DNA from 2 places in the Rahnella sp. 2050 genome. Region 1 is predicted to be linked to the other one. Evidence: predicted binding sites of a transcription regulator. Region 1 holds the regulator's gene; the other holds the start of a gene.
What was found. The regulator PhoB, encoded in region 1, activates phosphate uptake and scavenging genes when phosphate is short. The targets are predictions, from matches to a motif close to CTGTCATAAAACTGNCNNAT.
Positions count from the first base shown of each region.

Region 2: pitA (inorganic phosphate transporter PitA) is a predicted target of PhoB. The motif match lies at 2,156-2,175, and genes of this name have one in related genera.

Region 1 covers NZ_JBEPKE010000002.1:851,702-856,786, reverse strand. The annotation lists gene ABIC79_RS11220 (helix-turn-helix domain-containing protein) at 1-323, shown strand, start outside; gene phoR (phosphate regulon sensor histidine kinase PhoR) at 357-1,676, opposite strand; gene phoB (phosphate response regulator transcription factor PhoB) at 1,699-2,388, opposite strand; gene sbcD (exonuclease subunit SbcD) at 2,616-3,854, shown strand; gene sbcC (exonuclease subunit SbcC) at 3,851-5,085, shown strand, end outside.
Region 2 covers NZ_JBEPKE010000004.1:237,719-242,803, reverse strand. The annotation lists gene ABIC79_RS17185 (Ssp6 family T6SS pore-forming effector) at 1-296, opposite strand, end outside; gene ABIC79_RS17180 (BaiN/RdsA family NAD(P)/FAD-dependent oxidoreductase) at 736-1,935, opposite strand; gene pitA (inorganic phosphate transporter PitA) at 2,247-3,752, shown strand; gene uspB (universal stress protein UspB) at 3,853-4,188, opposite strand; gene uspA (universal stress protein UspA) at 4,526-4,966, shown strand; gene rsmJ (16S rRNA (guanine(1516)-N(2))-methyltransferase RsmJ) at 5,060-5,085, opposite strand, start outside.

The sequences.
Region 1 (5,085 bases):
AACGTTTGCTAAAAATGCAGCGGATGGCTCAACGCTTCCATGATTCATCTGGCGTGGTAACACAAACCACGATGCGTGAAATTAACAAAATAGTTGATGAAGCCGTTCAGGAGGAAAGACTGAAAGCCTTCGCAGAAAGCTCTGCTGAACGCATTCGCGCTTTGCGTGAGAAAGAAAAAATCAGTCAGGGCGTACTGGCAAGACTCATCAATATGTCCGCCAACAGCATTCAAAAATGGGAGCGGGATGAAACCAAACCCACCGGAGCGGCGCTGATCTTACTGATGCTAATTGAAGAAAAAGGTTTACAGATCATCTGCTAAAAGAAGCCACAGCTTGTTGCTGTGGCTTGATTTTTATCCCTTTACGCCGCTTTGGCTGGCCTGTTCCTGAGGAACAATCAACTTCGGCGCCAGCATAAACATAAACCGGGTACCGACGCCGACTTCACTCATGACTTCAAGTTTCGTGTGGTGATGGCTGAGCGCATGTTTGACGATTGCCAGTCCCAGTCCGCTGCCGCCGGTCTGACGTGAACGGGCTTTATCGACGCGGTAGAAACGTTCGGTCAGGCGCGGCAGGTGCTGCGGCGCAATGCCCGGTCCGTTGTCGCTGATCTGGAACTGTGCGCCATGCGGCGTTTGTTGCCAGCTGACTTCAATCCGTGTCCCCGCTGGCGTGTGGTTAACCGCGTTATACACCAGGTTCGACACCGCGCTGCGCAGTTGATCTTCATTACCAAAGACCTTCAGCTTGTCGTTTACGCGAAACACCACTTCATGCCTGCCGTTGCTTAACGTTTGCACTTCACGTTCGAGCATGCCGAGCATCACCGGAATATCCACTTTTTCGTGCAAATCAATATTCGCTGAGGCTTCGATTTTCGACAGCGTCAGCAGCTGTTTCACCAGCCCGTCCATCCGCCGCGTCTGTTCCTGCATGGTATCCAGCGCTTTAGTGCGGAAAGGCTCTTCCAGCTTGGCGTCTTCCATCATTTCCAGATACCCCTGCAATACCGTCAATGGGGTTCTCAGTTCATGACTGACGTTAGCGAAGAAGTTACGCCGTGCGCCTTCAAGCTGACGCATCTGGGTCACGTCGCGTGCCACCATCAGCAGTTGTCCTTCGGAATAAGGCATGACGCGAAATTCGACATAATGCTCATTATTGAGTTGTAAATTCAGCGCCCGGCTGAAATCGCGGGTCTGGATCCACAGCCGGAATTCCGGATAACGCAGCAGGTTGAAGATATGTTGCCCGTTATCTTCCGGCCAGCGGAAACCGAGCAAATCCTGCGCCAGTCCGTTACACCAGAAAATATTGCCATCTTCAGTGGTCAGCACCACGGCATCCGGCAGCGATTCGGCACCGCTGCGAAAACGTTTGATGAGCTGACCTAATTCCCGACGGCGACGCCGGTTGCGTATCTGCATCTGGTTCAGCCCGTAAAACAGCGGCTCCCAGCTCCAGCGCCCATTCGGTGGCGTAATGCTGCGGTCGAGCCACAGCCAGTGAGAGAGTTTAAGCTGGTTGTAATAATTCCAGCCCAGTGCCGCCATCAGCGACACCAGGAGGAGCCAGCCGAAATGGCCGACGAAGATACCGAGAATTAACGCTGGCAGGCAAAAGAGAAACAATTCACCCGCCAGTCGTTTCCATGACAAACGTTCTAGCACACAGATTCTCCGCTGTGAGGGCTCAATAACGCGTTGAAAAACGGTATCCGGTACCACGAACAGTCTGGATCATTCTGTCATGTCCACTGGTTTCCAGCGCCTTACGTAAACGACGAATATGCACGTCAACCGTGCGATCTTCCACATAAACGTTAGTGCCCCAGACGTTATTGAGCAACTGTTCGCGGCTGTATACACGTTCGGAATGGGTCATAAAGAAGTGTAATAACTTAAATTCGGTCGGCCCCATATCGAGCGCCTGCTCGTTGGCCATTACCCGGTGAGACGACGGATCCAGGCTTAAACCCTGCATGTCGATCACTTCTTCCACCGCCATTGGCGAGATGCGACGCATCACGGCTTTAATGCGGGCAACCAGTTCTTTCGGAGAAAACGGTTTAGTGATGTAATCATCGGCACCCACTTCAAGGCCGCGCACCCGATCTTCTTCTTCACCGCGTGCGGTCAGCATCATCACCGGAATTTCGCGGGTCAGTGCCTCACGTTTAAGATGCTTAATAAACTGAATACCGGAACCGCCAGGTAACATCCAGTCAAGCAGGATCAGTTCAGGGTAAGGTTCAACAAGCTGCCCAATCGCTGAATCAAAATCCTCAGCTTCTACGGCCTGATAGCCATTTTGTTCCAGTACAAAACACACCATTTCACGGATTGGAGCTTCGTCTTCAACCACCAATATACGTCTAGCCATCGTAGGTCCTGCCAATAGGTTAGCGATCTTTTATTTGATTGCGGGCGCCATTATGCGTCAGTTTTGTGACAGATTTATGAATGAAAAGAATGGTTCATTACAGTCAACTATGACAGATAATTTCCGGCCATCTTGCTGAAATTGGTCTGATTTATCGGGGACAGCTTCCCCTGCCGACGTTTATACTTTACCCCATTGTCGTCATCCAGGGTTCATACGGGAGTCTCATGCGCCTGATCCACACCTCAGACTGGCACCTCGGCCAGTACTTTTTCACTAAAAGCCGTGCAGCCGAACATCAGGCATTTTTGCGCTGGCTGACCGGTCAGGTGCAACAACATCAGGTCGACGCCGTGATTGTCGCGGGCGATATTTTCGACACGGGATCCCCACCCAGTTATGCCCGCGAATTGTATAACCGCTTCGTGGTGGAATTACAGCAAACCGGCTGCCAGCTGGTGGTGCTGGCTGGTAACCACGATTCTGTCGCCACGCTCAATGAATCGCGCGAGCTCCTTTCCTGCCTGAATACGCGGGTGATTGCCACCGTCGGTGAAAACCTTTCTGAACAGATTTTAGTGCTCAGTCAGCGTGACGGGAAACCCGGCGCGATACTGTGCGCTATCCCGTTTTTACGCCCGCGTGATCTGCTCGCCAGCCAGGCGGGACAGTCCGGCAGCGACAAGCAACTGGCATTGCAGGAAGCCATCGCCGCGCATTATGACGCGCTCTGGCAGGCTGCGCAGGCCAGACGTGACGAACTGGGCATGCCGCTGCCTATTATTGCGACCGGCCATCTGACGACTGTCGGCGTCAGTACCTCTGATTCCGTGCGCGACATCTATATAGGTACGCTCGATGCGTTTCCGGCGCAGGCCTTTCCGCCGGTCGATTATGTGGCACTGGGTCATATTCACCGTGCACAATGCGTCGCCAAAACCGAACATATCCGTTACAGCGGTTCGCCGATTGCCCTGAGTTTTGACGAACTGAGCAAAGCTAAAAGTGTGTACTTACTTGATTTTGATGGTGCGACGCTCAACGCCATCGACACACTGGAAATCCCGGTTTTCCAGCCGATGCAGGTAATCAAAGGCTCGCTGGTGGAGATTGAACACCAACTGGCACAGTTCGAAGGCGGTGATCCGGCCAAACCGGTGTGGCTCGATATTGAAGTCTCCACCCAGGATTATCTCAGCGACATCCAGCGACGCATTCAGGCGCTGACGGAAGATCTCCCGGTAGAAGTCGTGCTGTTACGCCGCAGCAAAGAACAGCGAATCAACAGTATTGAGCAGCAGGAAAAAGAAACCCTCAGCGAACTGAGCGTCAGCGACGTGTTTGAACGACGGCTGGCGCTGGAACCGGACCCTGACGAGCCGCGTCAGGCACGGATGCGCACGTTGTTTGCGCAGGTGGTTGAACAGGTTACCAACGGTCAGAACGCGGAGGACAGCGCACAATGAAAATTCTCAGCCTGCGTTTAAAAAACCTGAACTCGCTGGAAGGCGAATGGAAAATTGATTTCACCGCCGAGCCGTTTGCCAGCAACGGATTATTCGCCATCACCGGCCCGACCGGTGCGGGGAAAACCACCCTGCTCGATGCCATTTGTCTGGCGCTTTATCATCAGACGCCACGGCTGAACATTACACCAAGCCAGAATGAACTGATGACCCGCCACACCGCAGAATCGCTGGCCGAAGTGGAGTTTGAAGTCAAAGGTGTGGGTTACCGCGCTTTCTGGAGCCAGCGCCGCGCCAAAAATTCCCCTGACGGCAATCTGCAGGCACCGAAAGTCGAGCTGGCGTTACTGGCCGACGGCAAAATTCTGGCGGATAAAGTGCGCGATAAACTCGATGCCATCGCCACACTGACCGGGCTGGATTTCGGCCGTTTCACCAAATCCATGATGCTTTCACAGGGGCAGTTCGCCGCGTTTCTGAATGCCGATGCCAACGACCGCGCCGAATTGCTGGAAGAACTGACCGGCACCGAGATTTACGGTCTGCTTTCTCAACGCGTGTTTGAGCAACATAAAGAAGCGCGCATTGCGCTGGACGGTCTGCATCAGCGCATGGCCGGAATCGAACTGCTCAGCGAAGAACAGCGCCAGACGCTGGAAGCACAACGTGCTGAACTGAACACGCAGGAAATCAGCCTCAGTCAGCAGGCGCAGCAGCGCCAGCAGGATCTGAACTGGCTGCAACAGTGGCAGCAGGTGCAGCAAAAACAGCAGCAGTCTCAGCAACAACTGACCGCCGCAGAGCAGGAAAATCTGGCCGCCGCGCCGCAGTTACAGCAACTGGCGCGCAGCGAACCGGCAGAAAAACTGCGTCCGTTACTCAATGATCGCCAGCGCTGTCAGGATGACGCGCAGCGCCTTCAGCAATTACTGATACAACTGACGCAGCAGCAGGAGCAGCAGATTGCACAGATGACGCCGCTGAGTCTGGCGGTGGAACAGGCGCACACTGCACGGCAGAAACAGGCGGAAGAACAGCGTCAGATGCAGACGCTGATCGAAGAAAAAATCCTGCCACTGGATAGCGAAATCGCGCAATGGCGCAAATCGCTGGTGGAAACACAACAGGCGGTCAGCGAGTCGCAGAAACAGGCTGGTGAACATAGCGCGACGCTGCAGCAAATCACGGCGGAACGTCAGAAACTGGATGAGGAAAGCCGCCAGCATCACAC
Region 2 (5,085 bases), on a different contig from region 1:
GACCGGCTGTATATTTTGTTTTGTTTGCTTTCTGAAACGTATTTATCAAACTTTTCGAAAACCGTCTTTATCGCGTCTAGAATCCGATCATAATTGAGGATTCCATTTTTGATTGCATGGATGATTCTAATGGTTTGTGTTTCGTGGGCGTAATGTGAATCAGTGTCAAATACACCATAAGCCATATATCCAAGATCGACGGGTACGGAGAGCGCACCGTGAACAAACCCTAATACTGAGTCAGGTGAAATAATGATATCGGCAATGCGTGTGGCGATTTCCTCATAATTGCTCATGCTAATTCCTTTTATTAGCCAGTTCCCAGCGTGTGAGTATACTCCCCCTTCGGCAGTGGATATATTAAAAGAGGCTTCGTCTTTATACATGCCGGCCCTCCCCGCTTCATGATGCACTGTGATTTCCCCAGCGGCCTTGCTCGCCGGTGAGATTCGGGTTTACGGGCAGGCTGCGTAATAGAGTTTTTCCGAATTGGGCTTTATACCCAGACTGCCCAACTTCCTCATGCCACCAGCGTGAACCGTTCGCTAAACACTACATATGCTATGCCGCCCATGTGCGACTGCTACCATATGTAGTGTTTTTCTGCTTTTGAGGGGGGAGATTGTCCTGTTTGACATCAAAATTAGATTTTTTGTAGAGGTGCTCTAGATCACGAACTTTAATGTCTCAAATTCAGGTTAGATCACAAACTATTTATTCAGATCACCGTCTGTATTATTCCAGAACAGCCACCAGATCCTGCGCACATGCCCACGCCGAGCTCCATGCCCACTGGAAATTGTATCCGCCCAGCCAGCCGGTCACATCCACCACTTCGCCGATAAAATACAGGCCGGGGACTTTCGCTGCCGCCATCGTTTTTGAAGATAATTCTTTGGTATCGACGCCGCCGAGTGTGACTTCCGCCGTGCGGTAACCTTCGGTGCCGTTCGGCTGTACCTGCCAGTTTTGCAGTTGCTCAACCAGTTCGGCCTGCTGCGGCACGTTCAGCTGTTTCAGCGTCACGTCCGGCAATTGCCCCAGCGTTTGCAGACATTCGACCAGACGCTTCGGCAGTTGCATTGCCAGCGTGTTTTTCAGACTCTGATTTGGGTGTTCCTGACGCTGTGCATTCAGAAACGCCGCCAGATCGACATCAGGAAGTAAGTTAACGCTCACAAACTCGCCAGGCTGCCAGTAACTGGAAAGCTGTAAAACGGCCGGGCCGGACATGCCACGATGGGTAAAAAGAATGCTTTCACGGAAGACAGTGCCGTCTTCAGCAGTGAGCACCGCCGGGACTGACACCCCGGAAAGCGTCTGCAAGTGATCGAGCAGCGGCTTGTGCAGGGTAAATGGCACCAGACCGGCGCGGGTCGGCAGTACTTTCAGGCCAAACTGTTCCGCCAGACGGTAACCGAAGGGTGTCGCGCCCAGCCCTGGCATGGAAAGCCCGCCGCTGGCAATAACAAGTGAGTGAGTGCTTACAGTTGAGCCATTCACTTTGATAACAAAGCCATTTTCGGTTTTCTGCACGTCGGAAATCTCGCTGCGCAAGCGCACATCGACATTGCCCTGCTCGCATTCTTTATCGAGCATGGTGACGATTTGCTGCGCCGAGTCGTCGCAGAATAGCTGCCCGAGCGTTTTCTCGTGCCAGGCGATGCCGTAACGGTTGACCATATCGATGAAATCCCACTGGGTGTAACGCGCCAGCGCGGATTTACAGAAATGCGGGTTTTCGGAAAGATAGGCAGCGGGTTCGGCATAAAGGTTGGTGAAATTGCAGCGTCCGCCGCCTGACATCAGAATTTTTCGCCCGGTTTTTTTGCCGTTATCCAGCAGCAGAACACGGCAGCCACCCTGTCCGGCCTGTGCTGCGCAGAACATGCCTGCCGCACCTGCACCAATGACTACCACATCAACCTGTTCCACTTTTGGCCTCTCTTTTCCGGAAATTCAACTACGTTTTAGATAAGGTTTGCCCTGTTAACCGGGGCTTTGAGTCGCGGATTGTAAGGGACGGAGGGCTGTTAAACCAGCCAGACAGACTGCTTGCCGGACGTCGTAAGTAAATGTTTCTGCGTTCAAAGGAGGAATAACATATTGATAGATAAATACTTAATTGAAATAAAGCCAAACATTGAACTGTTTTTAGTCAAAAAAATGTCATATTTTCCTTTTCCCGTCCCCCTGTTCTCGCAGATAATGCGCGGCGTTCATGACCACTAACTGGCGTAACAATTATGCTGCATCTATTTGCCGGATTGGATATTCATACCGGTTCGTTATTGATTCTCGCGTTACTGTTTGTTCTGTTCTATGAAGCCATTAACGGTTTTCATGATACGGCCAACGCAGTGGCAACCGTCATCTATACCCGGGCAATGCGTTCGCAATTAGCGGTCGTGATGGCAGGGGTATTTAACTTCTTTGGCGTCCTGCTCGGTGGTTTGAGTGTGGCCTATGCCATCGTTCATTTACTGCCAACCGATTTGCTGCTCAATGTGGGTTCTGCTCATGGCCTTGCCATGGTGTTCTCTATGTTACTGGCGGCGATCATCTGGAACCTCGGTACCTGGTATTTCGGCCTGCCGGCGTCCAGCTCCCACACCCTTATCGGCGCCATCATTGGCGTAGGGCTGACCAATGCATTAATGACTCACACTTCCGTGGTCGATGCGTTAAACATCCCTAAAATGATTGGTATTTTTGCTTCGCTGATTATCTCTCCGCTGGTCGGGATGATTATCGCCGGTACCATGATTTTCCTGCTGCGCCGTTACTGGAGTGGCAATAAGAAACATGCCCGTATCCACCTGACACCGGCGGAACGTGAGAAGAAAGACGGCAAGAAAAAACCGCCATTCTGGACACGTACAGGTCTGATTCTGTCGGCTATCGGCGTGAGTTTCTCTCACGGCGCTAACGATGGTCAGAAGGGTATCGGTCTGATCATGCTGGTGCTGATTGGCGTGGCGCCAGCCGGTTTTGTGGTGAATATGAACGCGACCGGTTACGACATTACCCGTACCCGCGACGCCGTGACACACCTCGGCCAGTATTATCAGCAACATGTTGATGCCGTGCCGCACGTGGTTGCACAGACGCCAATAGTGCCGGCACCGGACGTCAATATCGCACCGACCGATGAGCCTAAAGTGTTCCACTGCGACAGCAGCCACGCACTTGACGCTATCGGCCGCGCGCAAACCCTGCTGACCAATCTTCAGTCTTACAGCGACCTGGCACCGGAAGAACGCAGCCATATGCGTCGCCTGCTGATGTGTGTTTCTGATACTGCGGATAAAGTGGCCAAGCTGCCGGAAACCTCTCCTGCAGACAAACGCTTCCTCGGCGAGCTGAAAACAGACATTCTGCAAACCGTTGAATACGCGCCTATCTGGATCATTATCGCTGTGGCACTGGCACTGGCGCTGGGTACGATGATTGGCTGGAAACGTGTCGCAACCACTATCGGTGAGAAGATTGGTAAGAAAGGCATGACTTACGCACAGGGTCTGTCTGCACAGCTCACGGCGGCGGTCTCCATCGGCGTAGCCAGCTATACCGGCATGCCGGTATCCACCACGCACGTGCTGTCTTCTGCGGTCGCAGGAACCATGATTGTCGATGGTGGCGGTGTGCAGTCGAAAACCGTGAAAAACATCGCGATGGCGTGGGTCTTAACCCTGCCTGTGTCGATTGTGCTTTCCGGTGTCCTGTACTGGATTGCACTGAAGCTGATCTGATGATTGTCTGACCGGCATGAAATAAAAAGGCGACCTTGCTCAGCAGGTCGCCTTTTTTGTTTCCTTTTTCACGCATCCTCCCTCGCGTTTCTTTCCGTTTCTAATACCAAATCAGCATGGCTAACATACTGATTAATATTAAACCGACCAATGCTGTTGTCAGGATAAACTGACCGCGAACCCGTTCACAACGGCGGATAAACTCAGGATCGTGATGTTCAACGTAGCGCTGAGCATAAATATAGCGTACCAACCTTATTTGCTTGCTGGGCTGACCGTGAGACGTAAAAAACCCTCCTCCATCAACGTACTGATACAGCAGCGGATCACACCCTCGCAGAACCACCAGCAATGCGCGCAAAGAAGAGTAATAGCGCAGCATATTCACTACACACACAAAACATAAAGCCCAAAACAGCGCAACGGGACTGATCATGATTCCCCCTCAAGGCGAACTGACACCGCGCAATGCGCCCGTCGTGCTGGCACACACCCGGCGTTTCGCCCTGCCTTTCCGCAATTTCACACCCCCGGGCTACGTTCGCCCGCCCTCTTGCCCTATCACAGAAGATTGCCAAAACAGGAGACGCCTGCATTATTCAGTGTAGGAAACGAATCCGTAACTGTTCATATTATTTATATCTATACATAGCCGGAAACGGAAATGGGATCTGTATGCTTGATTTATTTAACCCTTTTGGCGCTATACTGAAGTCATGAGTTTTGCATGATGCTGATATTGCTATTAACCGACTTATGGAAGGAGTTTTCTTATGGCTTACAAACACATACTTATTGCTGTGGACTTGTCACCGGAGAGCAAAGTTCTGGTCGAGAAAGCCGTTTCCATGGCGCGTCCGTATAACGCCAAAGTGTCCCTGATCCACGTTGATGTAAACTATTCCGACCTGTATACCGGTCTGATCGACGTTAATCTGGGTGACATGCAGAAACGTATTTCCGAAGAAACGCATCACGCGTTGAACGAACTGTCGCAAAATGCCGGCTATCCGATTTCAGAAACCCTGAGCGGCAGCGGTGATTTAGCGCAGGTGCTGGTGGATGCCATCAACAAATATGGCATGGACTTAGTACTGTGCGGCCATCACCAGGATTTCTGGAGCAAACTGATGTCCTCCGCACGCCAGCTAATCAACACCGTTCATATCGACATGCTGATCGTGCCGTTGCGCGATGAGGAAGAAGAAGAATAAGAGGCGTTGTTGTTAATTTAAAAAAGCCCGCTGGTTTTCACCTGCGGGCTTTTTTTTATGACAGTAGTGGAAAGACGTTACAGCAGCGGCTTTCTATAACGGCGTATAGATATCAAACC